One region of the Aestuariirhabdus litorea genome, then DNA from elsewhere that is predicted to be linked to it. Evidence: predicted binding sites of a transcription regulator. Region 1 holds the regulator's gene; the other holds the start of a gene.
What was found. The regulator FliA, encoded in region 1, starts transcription of late flagellar genes. The targets are predictions, from matches to a motif close to CTAAAGTTNNNNNNNNNNCNGCCGATA.

Region 1 (8,740 bases):
ATCAGGCCTCTGTTGGCACGCTTTGCACGTTACAGTGTGACTTCGATGCATGTGCTCTCCTACCAGGAGATCCCGGATAACAAGCAGATCACTATCGAAGGAACGGTTGGGCAGTAATCAGGTGCCGGGCATGGGCCCAGACAATAACCGATGCTTTATGCAGGTAAAACGAGATGAACATTAAACGCTACTTTGCTTCCGATATGAGACAGGCCATGAAGCTGGTTAAGGATGATCTTGGCGATGATGCCGCCATCCTCTCCCAGCGCCGGGTTGCTGGTGGGGTTGAGGTGTCGGCAGCGGTCGACGCCAGTTTGCCGCGTAGCGAGGCCTTTGGCAGTGCTGGCGGGAGCAGGGGGCTGGATAAGGCCCTGGCTGATGCCCGCAGAAAGGTGGTGGCCGCCGAGCATGGCCTGGGTGACGCAGAGGCGGAGCTTCCTCGAATTGGTGAAGCCAGTGTGGCGACAACCGATGCCATGCGTCAGACGCTTAAGTCGCTGCAGCAGGGCCGTCACAGCGCCCCCGTTCAAGCCGAAGCGCAACCTGACTCCCGTTCACAGGGCGGGGCGCAGCAGCAGGCGCTCGAGTCGATGCGCGATGAACTCAATAACATGAAGGAGTTGCTCCAGCAGCAGCTGGGCAGTGTCGCTTGGGGGCAGTTTGTGGAGCGCTCTCCCCAGCAGGCGATGTTCTGGCGCCGGCTTTCCGGCATGGGCCTGTCAGCCGACCTGTGTAAACAGCTGTTAGCCGTGGTTGAGCCCGGTATGCCGGCAGCCCACAACTGGCGGCAGGTACTTGCCGCACTCTCCCGGCAGCTATCCACCACCCAAAAGAACCTGGTGATGGAGGGGGGGATCTTCGCCTTTATCGGTCCTACCGGCTCTGGCAAGACGACAACCATCGGTAAGCTGGCCACCCAGTATGTGCTGGAGCATGGTCCGGAGCAGGTGGCACTGGTAACCACTGACTGCTACCGGGTAGGGGCAGCGGAACAGATCAAGGCCCTTGGGCGCATCCTGAATGTAACGGTGCGGGTTGTTGACAACCCCCGCCAGCTGCAGCCGACCCTGGACGGGCTGAGCCGCAAAGCACTGGTTTTGATCGATACCGCTGGTTTGCATCATCAGGACCCCAATCTGGCACTACAATTAGGCATGCTCAATGAGGTGCGCCCGATGGTTCGAAGTCTTCTGGTACTGGCCTGCACCAGCCAGCAACAGGTCATGCGAGCGGCTTACCATACCTACGGTGGTGCAAGGCTGGTCGGAACCGTCTTTACCAAGGTGGATGAGGCTACCAGTTTGGGGGAGGCGATCAGCCTGGTGTGCGAGCATGGGCTGCCGGTTTCCTATGTTGCCGATGGGCAGCGTATTCCTGAGGATATCAGTCAGGCGAGGGCCCATGGCCTGATCAGCCGGGCGGTTGCCATTTCGGATCAGCTGCCTGCAGATGATGAAAAAATGATCGGTTCTTTCGCCCTTAGCCGAGGCGGTGCAAACCACTACTCGGCGCGCTATGTAAGTTGATCTATTGAGGATAGAATGGGGCAGCAAGTGGCTGATATAAATGGAATCCAGCGGGTGTTAGCAGCCGCGAGCGTGTACATGAGGGTGAAATCAATCTATGGCTAGTCGACAACCCGTGCAGGTGATTGCGATAACTGGCGGCAAAGGGGGCGTCGGCAAGACCAATGTATCGGTCAATGTGAGTATCGCCCTGGCCGAGATGGGGCGCCGGGTAATGCTGCTGGACGCCGACCTGGGGTTAGCCAACGTAGACGTATTGCTGGGATTGTCTGCCAGCAAGAACCTGGCTGATGTGATGGCGGGTCGTTGTGATCTCAGAGATATATTGCTCAATGGCCCCGGCGGCATAAAAATCATCCCCGCCTCATCCGGCACCCAGTCGATGACTGAGCTGAGCCCTCAGCAGCATGCCGGAATGATCAGCGCTTTCAGTGACCTCAGTGGTCAGCTCGATGTATTGATCGTCGACACCGCGGCGGGGATCTCCGATAACGTCGTGAGCTTTGTCCGTGCGGCCCAGGAGGTGGTACTGGTGGTGACCGATGAGCCGACCTCCATCACCGATGCCTATGCGCTGATCAAACTGTTGAACCGGGATTATAATATGATGCGCTTCCGCATCGTGGCCAATATGGTTCGTACTCCTCAGGAGGGTAGAAACCTCTACAATAAACTGGTTAATGTGACGGACCGTTTCCTCGATGTGGCGCTACAGTATATGGGCGCAGTGCCCTTTGATGAGTCGGTGCGTAAGTCCGTACAGCGGCAGAAAGCGGTGCTTGAGGCCTACCCTCGCAGTAAAGCGGCGCTGGCGTTAAAGGCTTTGGCTCAAAAAATCGATGCGCTCCCCATGCCCTCAACCTCTCGGGGGCACCTCGAGTTCTTTGTTGAGAGCTTGGTGGTGGGGGAGCATGGAGTGTAACGATGGTAGCCGTTCCAGAAGGATTTGGTATGTATACCAACAATCAGGCGGAGTCGTTGAATGTTCTGGTTGAGCGCCATGCTCCCCTGGTAAAACGTATTGCGCATCACCTGGCCGCTCGACTGCCGTCAAGTGTTCAGGTGGATGACCTGATTCAGTCTGGCATGATCGGATTGCTGGAGTCCGCCCGTAAATATGACGGCAGCAAAGGGGCTGCGTTTGAAACCTATGCCGGTATTCGCATTCGCGGTGCCATGCTGGATGAGATTCGAAAAGGGGATTGGGTACCCCGTTCCGTGCATCGCAATAGCCGTCGAGTCTCCGAGGCTGTCAAAGCGGTCGAGGCCCGCTTAGGGCGTGACGCTAAAGATAATGAGATTGCGGCCGAATTACAGGTTAGTGTGGGTGAATATCATGCCATGTTGCATGACTCAATGGGGGGGCACCTATTCAGCTTTGACGACCTGATCGATAGTGACGACACGCAGCAGGAGGCGGCTTTAGCCTCCCTGGATGTCTCGCTACCCCATGAGGGCGTTATGGCGGACAGGTTCCGGGAGTCCCTGGCTGAGGCCATTAGCACCCTGCCGGACCGTGAGCAACTTTTGCTCTCTCTCTATTACGATGAGGAGCTGAACCTGAAAGAGATTGGAGCTGTTCTTGGTGTCAGTGAATCAAGGGTTAGCCAACTCCATAGCCAGTCGGCGCTAAGGCTTAGGTCGCGACTTAAGGGGTGGAGTTCGGATTCGGAGTAATCCTTTCATTCACCAACTAGACTTGTAGAATACTGTGTTTTGACAATACCAAAATTAGAGGTTTCACGGAGGCCGGTTTGGACAAAAACATGAAGATCCTCATCGTAGATGACTTTTCTACTATGAGGCGCATCATCAAGAATCTGCTGCGGGATCTGGGTTTTACCAATACGGCAGAGGCTGACGACGGTCAGACGGCACTACCGATGCTGCAGACGGGTGGTTTCGACTTTCTTGTCACGGACTGGAATATGCCGGGAATGACAGGGATCGATCTACTGCGAGCGGTTAGGGCTGATCCAAAGCTCAGTACGCTGCCGGTGCTGATGGTGACAGCGGAGGCCAAAAGGGACCAGATCATAGAGGCGGCGCAGGCTGGCGTTAATGGTTACGTGGTCAAGCCCTTTACCGCCCAGGCGCTCAAAGAGAAGATCGAAAAAATCTTTGAACGCGTCGATGCTGGTGGTTGATAAGGGCTTGATATGACGCTTTTTAATTACAACAGAGACAATGCCGAATTGGAATCTGACCTAAAAGTACAGGCGCAAAAGTTGGTTGAGTTGCTCGAGTCAGGGAATGTCTCTGGTGCGATCAATGTGATTCAAGACCTCAACGAGATGCGTGACCAGAGCCTCTACCTCGAGGTTGGCAGGCTGACACGGGCGTTGCACGAGTCGCTGATGAACTTCCATATTGACTCTGGCATTACCGGCGAGGATCAGGAGCAGATATCCCATATGGCGGATGCTTCGGATCGTCTTGATTACGTCACTAAAATGACTGAGAGCGCGGCCAACCGGACAATGGATATTGTCGAGGCGTGCGCCCCCATGGCATCCCAGCTGGGGATCGAGGCTAGGGAGTTAAGTCAGGAGTGGAAGCGTTTTACCAGCCGTCAAATGTCACCGGAGGAGTTCAGGGAGCTGTCCAAGCGCATTGCCCCTTTCCTGGAGGAGACTGAAAAACGCTCCACTGAGTTTGGCAACAGCCTGAATGAAATTCTTATGGCCCAGGACTATCAGGACCTGACCGGGCAGGTCATCAAGCGCGTGGTCAGCCTGGTGTCTGAAATCGAAGACAGCCTGGTTCACCTGGTGCGGATGGCTGGCAAGGTTGATGAAATTACGGGCATAGAGCACGAGGCACTATCTGCCAAGCCAGCCGCATCGAGTACCGAAGCGGAAGGCCCACAGATTAATAAAAAGCATCGGGATGATGTGGTCTCTGGGCAGGATGAGGTCGATGACCTTCTTTCCAGTCTAGGGTTCTAAGGAGCTAGGTATGAGTTTTGAGGTTGACGAAGAGATCTTGCAAGACTTTCTTGTTGAGGCAGGAGAGATTCTTGAACTGCTATCTGAGCAGCTGGTAGACCTTGAAAACCAGCCTGACGACAAGGAGCTGTTGAATGCAATCTTCCGCGGTTTCCATACGGTAAAAGGGGGCGCCGGATTTCTTTCCCTCACGCCCCTGGTAGAGTGTTGCCATATAGCCGAGAATGTTTTCGATATACTGCGCAACGGGCAACGGCAGGTCTCCCCTGAACTGATGGATGTTGTGCTGCAGGCACTGGATGCGGTAAATCTCATGTTCGGTGAGGTGCGTGAACGCGAGGAGCCAACACCCGCTGACCCCGAGCTTTTGCGGCAACTTGCGCTGATGGCCACCCCTGACACAGGCACTTCCGAGCCGGCGCCGAGCGCAGCAGCGCCTGAGCCTCAGGTGCCAGCACAGCCCGATACTTCGGCAACCACCAACGAGTCCGGTGCCGGAGGCGATATCAGTGATGATGAATTTGAGCAGCTTCTGGACGCACTCCACGAAGCCCCTAAGGATACGGCTCCAGCGCCTGAGCCTTCCGCTTCATCCAGTGATGAGATTACCGATGATGAGTTTGAGGAGCTGCTGAATAAACTCCACGGGGATAAAAAGATTGGTGCCAGTGCGGCACCTGCTGCAACGCCAGCAGCAGGGGCTGCGCCTGGCAATAGCGATGAGATCACCGATGATGAGTTTGAAGCGCTTCTGGACCAGTTGCACGGTGGCGGGGCCCCAAGCGGCGTGGTAGAAAGAGCATCAGCGCAAGCTGCCTCATCGGCCCAGGCACCTACGCCACCTGCAGGGGGCGCGGCTGAAGGTGACAATATCTCGGACAAGGAGTTTGAGGATCTTTTGGATCAACTCCACGGTAAGGGTAAGGGGCCTGCTGCCGCTGCAGCCACCTCTCAGCCGGTGACGCCAGCCCCAGCCCAGCCCAAACCGGCCGCCGCTGCGAAACCGTCGGTGGCCAAGCCCGCCGCACCGGTAAAAGCCAAAGAACCGCCGCCAGCTACTGAAACCACGGTACGGGTTGATACCTCACGGCTGGATGACATCATGAATATGGTGGGCGAGCTGGTGCTGGTAAGAAACCGGCTGGTCCGTATAGGCGCCAGTAATGGCGATGAAGCGCTATCGAAGGCGGTCGCAAACCTGGATGTGGTGACGGGTGACCTGCAGTTATCGGTAATGAAAACCCGGATGCAGCCGATTAAGAAGGTGTTTGGTCGCTTTCCCCGCGTTGTGAGGGATTTGGCCAGGAACCTCAAGAAGGAGATTAACCTCCAGCTGGAGGGTGAGGATACGGACCTGGATAAAAACCTGGTAGAGGCGCTTGCCGACCCCCTGGTTCACCTCGTTCGTAACTCCGTGGACCATGGCATCGAGGCTCCTGAGGTCAGGGAGGCTGCAGGTAAGGATCGTAAGGGCAACGTTATCCTGGCCGCTGAACAGGAGGGGGATCACATACTGCTTTCCATCTCCGACGATGGTGCGGGTATGGACCCCAACAAACTGAGAGCCCTTGCAGTGGAGCGCGGTCTGTTTGACCAGGATGCGGCCGATCGCCTGTCGGATGCCGAATGCTTTAACCTTATTTTTGCCCCCGGGTTTTCGACCAAAAAGGAGATCTCAGATGTCTCTGGTCGAGGCGTGGGTATGGATGTGGTTAAGACCAAAATATCCCAGCTCAACGGCATTATCGATATTCAGTCCGAAGCCGGTAAAGGCACCACTATTTTAATCAAGGTGCCCTTGACGCTGGCTATCATGCCAACCCTGATGGTGATGCTTGGCCAGCAGGCTTTTGCGTTGCCGTTGGTGAGCGTGAATGAAATATTCCACCTCGATCTGTCAAAAACCAATGTGGTGGATGGACAGGAAGTGGTGATCGTGCGGGACAAGGCATTACCACTGTTTTACCTCAAGCGCTGGCTGGTTGATAACCGTATGGGGGGAAGTGTCGACGTAACGGAGGGGGAAGGAGAGGAGGCCCATGTGGTGATCGTCTCCGTGGGCACTCAACGGGTTGGCTTTGTAGTGGACCAGCTGGTCGGTCAGGAGGAGGTCGTCATCAAGCCCCTTGGGTCGATGTTGCACGGCACACCGGGCATGGCGGGTGCCACCATTACCGGGGATGGGCGAATTGCCCTGATCCTTGATGTACCCAGCATGTTGAAACGCTACGCACGCCGGATTTAAATCCCGCATTGACCGGCACCTTCGGGTGCCGGTATCTCGTTGAGAGCATTGGAGAGATCGAGTGGCAGTAAAGGTATTGGTGGTGGACGACTCTGGTTTTTTTCGCCGCAGGGTCACCGAAATTTTGAAATCGGATCCGACGATAGAGGTCGTGGGAACGGCCAGTAACGGTGCGGAAGCGGTCGAGAAAGTGTCAGCCCTGAAGCCAGATGTGGTCACTATGGACTACGAAATGCCCGTTATGGACGGCATTACCGCGGTTCGTAAAATTATGGCCCGCTCCCCAACCCCTGTTTTGATGTTCTCTTCCCTTACCCACGAAGGGGCGCGAGTGACACTGGACGCCCTGGAAGCGGGTGCCGTCGACTTCCTGCCAAAAAACTTCGAGGATATCTCGAGAAACACCGACAAGATCAAACGGGTCCTGTGTGATCGGGTTAAAACCGTTGCACGCAGCATGAGACGCAGTGCCGCACCGGCGACCCAGGCGGGGCCAAGGCCGACGGCAAGCCGCCTGGGAGCGGCCGCCCCAGCGGCTTCGCAACAGGCTGGTGCACCTGCCAGGCCGGTGGTCTACAACCGTGGGGCAGCCAAGCACAAGCTACTGGCGATCGGTACCTCTACCGGTGGGCCGGTGGCACTGCAGAAGGTGCTCACGGAGCTGCCGGCTAACTTTCCAACCCCTATTGTGCTGATTCAACATATGCCGGCTACCTTTACCCATGCTTTTGCTGAGCGGCTGAATCGCCTTTGCAAAATCACTGTCAAGGAAGCCCAGGACGGTGATCGTCTGCAGCCCGGTGTCGCGCTGTTGGCGCCAGGTGGAAAGCAGATGATGATCGACTCCCGTGGGGGGGTGGTAAGGATTCTTCCCGGCGATGAGCGCCTGAACTACAAGCCCTGTGTGGACATCACTTTCGGCTCGGCAGCCAACGCGTTTGGTGGAAAAGTCCTGGCCGTGGTTTTAACCGGTATGGGGGCGGATGGGCGCGATGGAGCCCGCCTGCTGAAGTCAAAAGGTGCAACGGTCTGGGCCCAGGACCAGGCAAGCTGCGTTATTTATGGGATGCCAATGGCGATAGTCAATGCGAATCTGGCCGATGCGGTGCTGTCGCTGGATGATATCCCGTCCCGGTTGGTGGAGGCGATTTAAACATGGACCTGTTAAGCGTCGTAGGGCTACTTCTGGCGCTGTTTGCCGTTCTCGGTGGTAACTATCTTGAAGGTGGTCACATTGAGGCCCTGCTCAACGGGCCGGCGGCGGTGATTGTGTTTGGTGGCACTATTGGTGCCGCCTTTATCCAGACCTCAGGTGCCACCTTCCGTCGTGCGCTGGTGATCCTGAACTGGGTTTTTTTCCCGCCTCGGGTGGATATCGCGCAAGGGATCTCCAAGGTTGTGAACTGGAGTATGACGGCACGAAAAGAGGGGCTGCTGGGGCTGGAGACCATCGCTGACGCAGAACCGGACCCTTTTGCGCGTAAGGGGTTGCAGCTGCTGGTCGATGGCAGTGAGCCTGAGGCGCTGCGCAGTGTTCTGGAGGTTGACCTCTATTCCGCCGAAAACAAGGATATGCATGCCGCTAAGGTGTACGAGTGTATGGGCGGTTACTCTCCCACCATCGGCATCATCGGGGCGGTCATGGGGCTGATACATGTTATGGGAAACCTGGCCGATCCTTCCCAGTTGGGAGAGGGGATCGCGGTTGCTTTTGTGGCAACCATCTATGGGGTGGCCTTTGCCAACCTGTTGCTGCTTCCTATCGCGAACAAGCTGAAATACATCGTCCATCAGGGCTCCCAGTACCGGGAGATGATGATTGAGGGGATTTTAGCGATTGCTGAGGGGGAGAACCCCAGGGCCATCGAACTGAAGCTGCAAGGCTTCCAGGGTTAGTGTGATCTATGGCGAGAAGACGGCAGCAGCAGGAGCATGAGAACCTGGAGCGTTGGCTGGTCTCCTACGCTGACTTCATAACGCTTTTATTCGCCTTCTTTGTGGTCATGTACTCTATTTCCTCG
Region 2 (8,740 bases), 420 kb from region 1:
CATGAGGGCCAAAGCCGCGTGGAGGCCACCCTCAGCCTGCGTGTAAACGAGGCGCACTGGACACCGGGCCAGCCACTGCCGCCCCTTGAACTGCAGGGAAGCGAGCTGGTGCTGGAGGGGGCGTGGGTAGACGGTGTGGCCCTGGGCGCCGATGAATACCAGCTGACTGAGCAGGGGCTCGTGATACAGGCCCCGTCCGCACGCTTTGAGCTGCGCACCCGCTGCCGCATCGAGCCGCAGAACAACACCTCACTTGAGGGGCTCTATAAATCCAACGGCATGTTCTGCACCCAGTGCGAGGCCGAGGGGTTTCGCAAAATCACCTACTACCTGGACCGTCCTGATGTGATGTCGGTGTTCAGCTGCCGTATCAGTGCTGACCAGATCCGCTATCCCGTTCTGCTCAGCAACGGTAACGAGATCGACAGGGGGGTGCTGGAGGAGGGGCGCCATTGGGTCCAGTGGCATGACCCCTTCCCCAAACCGGCTTACCTGTTCGCTCTGGTAGCCGGCGACCTGCAACACGTCAGTGATCAGTTTGTCACCCGCAGTGGTCGCACCGTGACCCTGCAGCTCTATACCGAACCGCGCAACATCGGCAAGTGCGATCACGCGATCGACTCTCTCAAGCGCGCCATGCGTTGGGACGAAGAGGTCTACGGCCGCGAATACGACCTGGATATCTTTATGATCGTAGCGGTGGACCACTTCAATATGGGGGCGATGGAGAACAAGGGGCTCAATATTTTCAACTCCTCCTGTGTGCTGGCCAGTGCCGATACCGCCACCGATGCCAGCTTTCAGCGTATTGAGGCGATCGTTGCCCACGAATACTTCCACAACTGGTCTGGAAACCGTGTCACTTGTCGCGACTGGTTCCAGCTCAGCCTTAAGGAGGGGTTTACGGTGTTCCGGGACGCCGAGTTTTCAGCGGACATGAACTCCCGCGCGGTTAAGCGTATCGAGGATGTAAGCCTGTTGCGTACCGCCCAGTTCGCCGAAGATGCTGGTCCCATGGCCCACCCGGTGCGTCCCGACTCCTATATGGAGATCTCCAACTTCTACACCCTTACCGTCTACGAGAAGGGGGCCGAGGTGGTGCGAATGATCCATCGTTTGCTGGGTGCCGAGGCCTTTCGCAGGGGAAGCGATCTCTACTTTGAACGCCACGACGGCCAGGCGGTGACCGTTGAGGACTTTGTGCGGGCGATGGAGGAGGCCAGCGGTATCGACCTGACCCAGTTCCGCCGCTGGTATGAGCAGGCGGGCACTCCGCGGGTTACCGTCAGCGACAGCTACGACTCGGCCAGTGGCCGCTACAGCCTGCACTTCAGCCAGAGCTGTCCAGCGACCCCGGGACAGGTCAGCAAGCTGCCCTTTCATATTCCCATTGCGGTGGGGTTGCTGGATGCCGAGGGCCACGACTTGCTGCCCGACAGTACCCGACTGGTGGAGCTAACCGAGGCGCAGCAGACGGTCCATTTCGAGGCCATCAGCGAGCGCCCGGTACCCTCGTTGCTGCGGGGCTTTTCAGCGCCGGTTAAACTAAGTTACGACTATAGCGATGCGCAACTGGCGTTTCTAATGGCTAACGACAGTGATGCCTTTAACCGCTGGGATGCCTCCCAGCAACTGTGTGTTCGGGTGTTGCAGCGCATGGTCCCCCAATACCTCGAGGGCACGCCTCTCAAGGTCGATGGGGTGTTGACCGAGGCCTTCTCGGCCCTGCTGCGTGCCCCGGTGAGCGATCCGGCGGCGCTCGAAACCATGCTGGTGCTCCCGGCTGAGGCCTATTTGGCGGAGATCTCTGAGCCGGTGGAGGTCGAGGCGATCCACGCCGCCCGCGAAGCACTGGCCAACCACCTGGCGGAGCGCTTTGCTCCCGAGTTTGAGCATCTCTATCGCGACAGCCAGCTGGAGGGTGCCTACCAGCCCACGGCCGAACACATGGCGCTGCGCAGCCTGAAAAATGCCGCCCTGGGTTACCTGGCACGCGGCTCCGATGCCGGGGTCGAGCTGGCCCACCAGCAGTATCGGGCTGCCAATAATATGACCGACCGCTTCCGCGCGCTCGCGACACTGGTTCACTGCGAGCGAGGCTCGGCTAGGGCGTTGGCCAAGAGTTGCCTGCAGGACTTCTATGATAACTTTAAAAATGATCCGCAAGTTATTGAATTATGGTTGTCTGTACAGGCCTCATGCCAGCGTGATGGGGCACTCGAACGGGTGCAGGCGTTGATGGCCCACGAGGCATTCGATGCGGGCAACCCCAACAAATTGCGGTCGTTGATCGGTGTGTTCTGCTCCCAGAACAGCATCGGTTTCCATAGCGGCGAGGGAGCAGGATACCGCTTTCTTGCCGATCAGGTGATCGAACTGGATCAACGTAACCCGCAGATCGCCTCACGCCTGGTGACACCCCTGACACGACTGCGTAAATACCCCGCTGCGCGTCAACAGCAGATGCGCGAGCAACTGCAGCGGATCTTTACCCACTCGCTCTCACCCGATCTCTACGAGGTGGTGAGCAAGAGCCTCCAGTAACGACTACAGGCGGATCGCCTGGTTCTGCCCAAGCAGGGTCAGGCGGTAGCGTTGTTGGTCGAAGCGCTCGGTGAAGCGGGCGCAGCCTGCATTGTAGAAGCGCCCATGGGTCACCTGTAGCTCCGTCGCCTGCGCCGGCAGGCGGTTGAACTGCAGCTGGCTATTGCTGTGCAGGTAAAGGCTAAGCAAGAGCTCCGTGCCGTTGTAGAAGCGCAGTACAGCATCCCTGTCGCTGCTGTTGGTAATATTCAGGTTATGGTCACCGACGCGGCCGGACAGGATCTCACCGTCAAAGGGGCGTGGGCGTGGGTACTCCTTGCAGGCTCCTGCCCGGGCCAGGGCAGGGTCGCCGAAGCCGATCTCCGCCTCCCTGACAAAGCCATGGTGGGTGCCACTGGATACCCTCAGCCAGCCATCCTCCGCCAGCGCCTCGACGCTGACCGGGCTGTAGATGGGGAGACGTACCAATACACGGCTCTGGTCATCGGCCTCCTGATGCAGATTCACCAGTCCGAGGCTGTAATGGCTGCCGAAGCGCAGCTCTCTATAGAGTGGCCGGTGGCCGGGGGCGACCACCACCGGCTCCCCAGCCTCCTGCGGCGTGGGGGGTGAGGGCAGGCGGGGCCACCATTGAGGGTTGAGCAGAGCCAGGCCGCACAGTACAGGCAATACCAGCAGCAGACCGTGGTAAAACAGGTACCCGGTTCGGCTGGAGGGGATGGCAGCATTGCTGGTGCTGGGGTTGCCGAGCCGTTTCAACAGCCGCTCAATTCGCTCCCTGAGGGCCGGGTCACGGGTCATGCCATTGGCGCGCCCCAGCAGGTTCAGGGCGGCGGTGTTGCGATTGGTCTGTAGCTCGTGGCTGGCCAGTCGGTAGAGGAGGATGGCGCTCTCCTCATTATGCACCTCTCCGCCGCGGGCGTTGGCCCAAAGCGCTGCGGGTGTTTGTACCACGCCGCCGGGGGACCACCACCCCAACGCCAGGTTGTGCGCATTGGCAGCCAAAGTGGCTCGCAGGCCGCAGCCGCCACAGAGTGTGAGATGTGGAGTGCTTTTCAGGGTGGTGAACAGGAGTCCTGTGATGCGGGCAACCCCACGACAGCGCAGGCTGCTGTCGGTGACGCCGCAACGCTGGCAGCGGGGTGGGCTGGGGGTGCGCAAGGGGGCGGAGCCGCTTGTTTCCGGGGCCGGGGTGGTGCGGGAGGTCGAGGCGCTCAGCGGCTGCTGATAGGCACGGTGCAGGCGGCTGCGGTTAAGGTCCGCCGACGCAGGGTCGGGTTCGGCGGGGTGAGACGAGGGTGGCCTGCCGGTTTGGTGGGTGGGGACCGGCGGGTCGAAAAGGGGCGCTGCCTGGGTGCGTTGCAGGTGCTCGTTGATTTGCCGATAAGCCGCCTGCAGTCGTTTGAACTGCTCGGTCGTATCCTTATCCGGGTTTCGGTCCGGGTGGAGCAGGCGGGCCCTGCGCCTGTAAGCCAGGCGTAACTCCTCGGCGGTGGCGCCAGGCGCCAGGCCAAACAACCGGTAGAGCCCTTCGGTGTATCGCTCCATGAGCGGTATCTGTCTCGTTTGGGGTAATTGGAATTAGCAGTTTTTTCTTACTCTAAATCAGTATACCTTGATGCTAATGTTGGGTCAGCGGCTGCCGATACACTGGGTTAGTGTAACCCCTCGACTGGTAATTCCCATGAATCTTTCCCAAATCACCAAAGCCATGCTGTTTAACAGCCCCTCGCTGCGTGAACGTCAATCCGGCCTCCTGAATATACCGGGGCAGGGGAGCGCGCTGGCGGGCAAAGAGGGGGGGCATGAGGGAATGGATACCCTCAACGGTGCTCTCAGGAAACACCTGCAACGGGTGCCGACTACCGAGCCGGTGGTGTTCGATAACCCCTACTCTCCTGATAAGGTCGCCGATACGTTAACCCAACACATACGGGGTTACATGGAGCGGGAAAAGGCCGCCGGGGCCAGCGATGAGCGCCTGCAGGAGCTCTATGATATCGGGGTTCAGGCCGTGGCCGACGGCTTTGCCGAGGCGCAGGAGATCCTTGACCAGATGGGGGTGCTGCAGGGTCAGATTGCCGCCGATATTGACACCACCTTCGATCTCTTTAGTCAGCAGGCATCTGCCATGCGCGATGAACTGATGTCACCTGCGGAAACCACTCGGATCAGCCCCGCTGCGATCCAGAGCTATTTTGCCGCTGAGTCCCTGCAGGTGTCTCGCAGCTTCGAGTTTGAGCTGACCACCGCCGAAGGGGATCGGGTGCGGATCAATGCCACTGGTGCCGCAGGTATCGCCCAGGGCCAATATCAGGGTACTGAGACAAGCGAGTCGGGGAGCAGTGCTGTCTCGGCGTTTTCCAGTGCCGCATACCAGCGTGGCTCCTTTGCCTTCGAGGTGCAAGGAGACCTCAACCCCGCCGAGCTCGAGGCAATTGATGCGCTGCTGGCCAAGGTCAACGACCTCAGCGAGAGCTTCTTTGCCGGAAATCTGGAAGAGGCCTTTGATAAGGCCTTGTCACTGGGGTTTGACGGCTCCCAGATCAGCCGCTTCGAGCTGGACCTTAACCAGAGCAGCCGCTACACCGCGGTAGAGCAATACCAGTCGCTGCAAGGGGAGCCCAAGGGGGTGGCCGGTATTCGTGAGCTGGCCCAGTACGCCAAGGATCTGCAACAGGCCCTGGAAGAGGCGAGCCGCTTCGAGGCACCCGGGGAGCTGCTCGACAAACTGTTCGAGCTGGAGGATGCCCTTCGAGCCCAGCCCGATGCACTTGAGCAGCAATTGGCTCGTCACCGTGAACTGAACCACTGGTTGCTTGAGTCGATTTAATGTCCGGGTGAGCACTTTTCACTGCAGGCGTAGCGTCGCTCCGCTTGAAATCGGGTAAACTTGGCACCATTGTTACTGCCGATGTGGACCCATGCTTACCCTTATTCTCTATACCACCAGCGGCTGTCACCTGTGTGACCAGGCGCTGGCGCTGCTGACCCCCATCATTGAGCTTAACCAGTTGCAGCTGCGCCTGGTGGATATTGCTGATAGCGATGCGATGATCGAGCGCTACGGTGTGCGTATCCCGGTCATCCAGCTTGAGGGGACACAAGGGGAGCTGGGCTGGCCCTTCGATGAACCCCAGGCACTGGCGTTCCTTAACCACTCGCTGCAGGAGCTTGAGGATGCTTGAACTGGTGCTGGGCGGGGTACGCAGCGGCAAGAGCCAGTTTGCCGAAAAGCGGTTGCTGCAAGCCCCCGCTCCCCACGCCTATCTGGCCACTGCCGATCGCGCCTTCAATGCCAAGGATTCCGATTTTGCCGCCCGGGTCGAGGCCCATCGCCAGCGGCGCCCAAGCGATTGGCTACTGATCGAAGAACCTCTCCATCTGGCGGCCGCCATTCAATCCTCCTCCGCTGCCTCGCTGCTCATCGATTGCATGGGGGTCTGGCTCACCAACCTCCTGCTGCACACCGACGGTGAAATGCTGGAGGCGGAGCTCAATGCTTTGCTCGCACTGCTCGAGCGTTGCGAACAGCGCATCATCATCGTCTCCAGCGAGGTTGGCTTCGGCGTGGTTCCGGCCGGGGAGTTGAGCCGGCGTTTTGTCGACCAGTTGGGATTATTGAACCAAAAACTGGCCGAGCGGGCCGAACGGGTGTGGCTAAGCGTGGCCGGCATCGCCCAGCAAATCAAATAGAAAAGCTAAGGATGACCACATGCAGAACAGCTGGTTACAACAGCCACTTAAAGCCATTGATGACGGTTGCTACGCCGAATCGTTGGCTCACCAGGCGCAACTGACTAAGCCCGCAGGTTCCCTGGGGCAGCTGGAGAGTATCGCCTGTCGACTGGCGGCGATGCAGCAACGTAGAGATCCGGATGCTAGCCGGGTTCGCATCTGCCTGTTTGCCGCCGATCACGGGATTGCCCGCGCGGGTGTCTCGGCCTTCCCCCAGGAGGTTACCGTGCAGATGGTCGCCAACTTCAGCCAGGGCGGGGCGGCCATCAGTGTTCTGGCTCGTTCCCTGGGGGCCGAGCTTGAAGTGGTGGACATGGGCACCTGCAGCTCGCCGCTTTCGATCGAGCGGGTGGTCGATCGGGCAATCGGCCCGGGTACCCGCAGCTTCGAGCAGGAACCGGCCATGAATCGACAACAGCTTGAGCAGGCGCTGGCCGCCGGTGCAGAACGCGTCGAGGAGGCCTTCGACCGGGGCTGTGATCTCTTTATCGCCGGTGAAATGGGTATCGGCAACACCAGCTCGGCCACCGCTATCGCCGCGGCCCTGCTTGACCGTGCACCCAGCGAGTTGGTGGGGCCGGGCACCGGCATCGACCGCGAACACGTCACCCGGAAGGCGGAGCTGATTGCCGCCGCGCTGCAATTGCACCGTGAGGGTGGGGTGGACCTCAGTGAGCCACTGGCCGTACTGGAGTGTGTCGGCGGGTTCGAGATCGCCGCCATGACCGGTGCTTACCTGCGCTGTGCCCAGTTGGGGATCCCGATGCTGGTCGATGGCTTTATCAGCAGCGCCGCTTTTCTCTGCGCTGAGCGGTTGGCTCCGGGCTGTCGTGAGTGGGCGTTTGTTGGTCACTGCTCGGCCGAGCCCGGACACCGGATTTTACTGGAATCGATGGTGATGGACCCGCTCCTACAGCTGCAAATGCGCCTGGGTGAGGGCAGTGGGGCAGCGGTTGCTGTGCCCCTGCTGCGCAGCGCCTGTGCCCTGCATAACCAGATGGCCACCTTTGCCCAGGCGGGAGTGAGCGCTGGTGACTGAACCGTTGGTCACCACCATCGACCTACTGCGCCATGGCCACTGTCTGTGGCCGGCGGGTTTTTACGGCCGTAGCGACAATCCCCTGAGCCCAACCGGCCGTGAGCAGATGGAGTCCTCCTTGAGCGCAGCCGGTGCCGACTATCAGCGGGTCCTTACCTCCCCGCTGTCGCGTTGTGCCGGGTTTGCCCACCCCTGGGCGCAACAGCAGGGGGTGCCCAGTATCGAGCTGGAGCTGCTGGTTGAGGGCAGTCTGGGGCGCTGGGAGGGGAAAACCCTCGAGCAACTTGAGCTCAGCGATGGCCAGGCCCTGCAGGATTTTTGGCGTGATCCGCTGGCGTTTCCGCCTCCCGGAGCGGAGAGCCTGGACCAGTTACAGGCCCGCATGGCGCAGGTGATGGCGCTGATCCTTGATCAGCATCGGGGGGAGAGCTTGCTGGTCGTCACCCACAGTGGTGTGATTCGCGCGGCTATTATGGATCTATTGGGGTGCGGCCCCCAGGCCTGGCGAACCCTGGCGGTGCCCCATGGCAGCCTGAGCCGGGTCCGCGTCTACCATCAGCAGGGCTCTGCGGACTGGTTTCAGCTGGAGTGCTTTGGTGTGACAGGGTATTAGCGATGTTGGATTCCTTAAAACTGGCGATTCAGTTCCTGACCCGTATTCCGGTTCATCTCGCCCAGCCCCCCAGTGAGCGGGCCATCGGCCGGGCGCTGCTCTGGTATCCCCTGGTGGGGCTGCTTTATGGAGTGGTGCTGGTGAGCGTAGCCATTTTACTCGATCACCTCACCCCCATGGGGTTGTCGGTCACCGAAAGCTTTGTGGTCAGCGCCCTGGTGTTGCTGCTGTGGGTGATGCTCAGCGGAGCCCTGCACCTCGATGGCCTTGGTGATAGTGCCGATGCCTGGCTCGGCGGTGGCGACCGCGAGCGTACCCTGGCCATTATGAAGGATACCCATGCCGGTACCGGTGCCCTGGTATCGGTGGCGCTGGTACTTTTGTTGAAGTGGAGCGCCCTGCAACACCTGCTGTTGAATCAGCAATATTTGGCGCTCCTGCTGGCCCCCCTGTGGGCAAGGACGTCGGTGCTGGTGTTGTTCGCGACCACCCCATACGTCCGTCCGAATGGACTGGGGGCCAGCTTTAGCCGTTACTGCGAAACCCGCGAGCTATGGGCTATCACGGTGATTACTCTGGCCTCGATAGTGACGCTGTTTGGGGGGCAGGGCGCGGCCCTGGTGCTGGTTGCGGGGGGGCTGTTCTGGTGTTGCAGGCGGCTGATGGTGCGGCGTATCGGCGGTACCACCGGCGACACCGCCGGGGCGCTGATCGAGGTCACCGAAATGGCGATACTGGTGGCGGCGGTCTTTATTGTGCGAATGAGTTGAGCTTGGCCATCAGGGCGTCGATATCCAGGCTCTGCT

Region 2: D0544_RS05890 (DUF5610 domain-containing protein) is a predicted target of FliA. The motif match lies at 4,166-4,192, and genes of this name have one in related genera.

Annotation. Positions count from the first base shown of each region.
Region 1 is NZ_QWEZ01000001.1:1,692,809-1,701,548, reverse strand. Features, by position in the region: gene flhA (flagellar biosynthesis protein FlhA) at 1-117, shown strand, start outside; gene flhF (flagellar biosynthesis GTPase FlhF) at 174-1,526, shown strand; gene D0544_RS07830 (MinD/ParA family protein) at 1,624-2,448, shown strand; gene D0544_RS07825 (RNA polymerase sigma factor FliA) at 2,478-3,203, shown strand; gene D0544_RS07820 (chemotaxis response regulator CheY) at 3,293-3,673, shown strand; gene D0544_RS07815 (protein phosphatase CheZ) at 3,755-4,474, shown strand; gene D0544_RS07810 (chemotaxis protein CheA) at 4,485-6,719, shown strand; gene D0544_RS07805 (protein-glutamate methylesterase/protein-glutamine glutaminase) at 6,781-7,872, shown strand; gene D0544_RS07800 (flagellar motor protein) at 7,875-8,615, shown strand; gene motD (flagellar motor protein MotD) at 8,624-8,740, shown strand, end outside.
Region 2 is NZ_QWEZ01000001.1:1,269,921-1,278,660, forward strand. Features, by position in the region: gene pepN (aminopeptidase N) at 1-2,544, shown strand, start outside; gene D0544_RS05885 (J domain-containing protein) at 2,548-4,092, opposite strand; gene D0544_RS05890 (DUF5610 domain-containing protein) at 4,229-5,377, shown strand; gene D0544_RS05895 (glutaredoxin family protein) at 5,469-5,732, shown strand; gene cobU (bifunctional adenosylcobinamide kinase/adenosylcobinamide-phosphate guanylyltransferase) at 5,725-6,240, shown strand; gene cobT (nicotinate-nucleotide--dimethylbenzimidazole phosphoribosyltransferase) at 6,260-7,321, shown strand; gene D0544_RS05910 (histidine phosphatase family protein) at 7,314-7,934, shown strand; gene D0544_RS05915 (adenosylcobinamide-GDP ribazoletransferase) at 7,937-8,704, shown strand; gene D0544_RS05920 (cobyric acid synthase) at 8,685-8,740, opposite strand, start outside.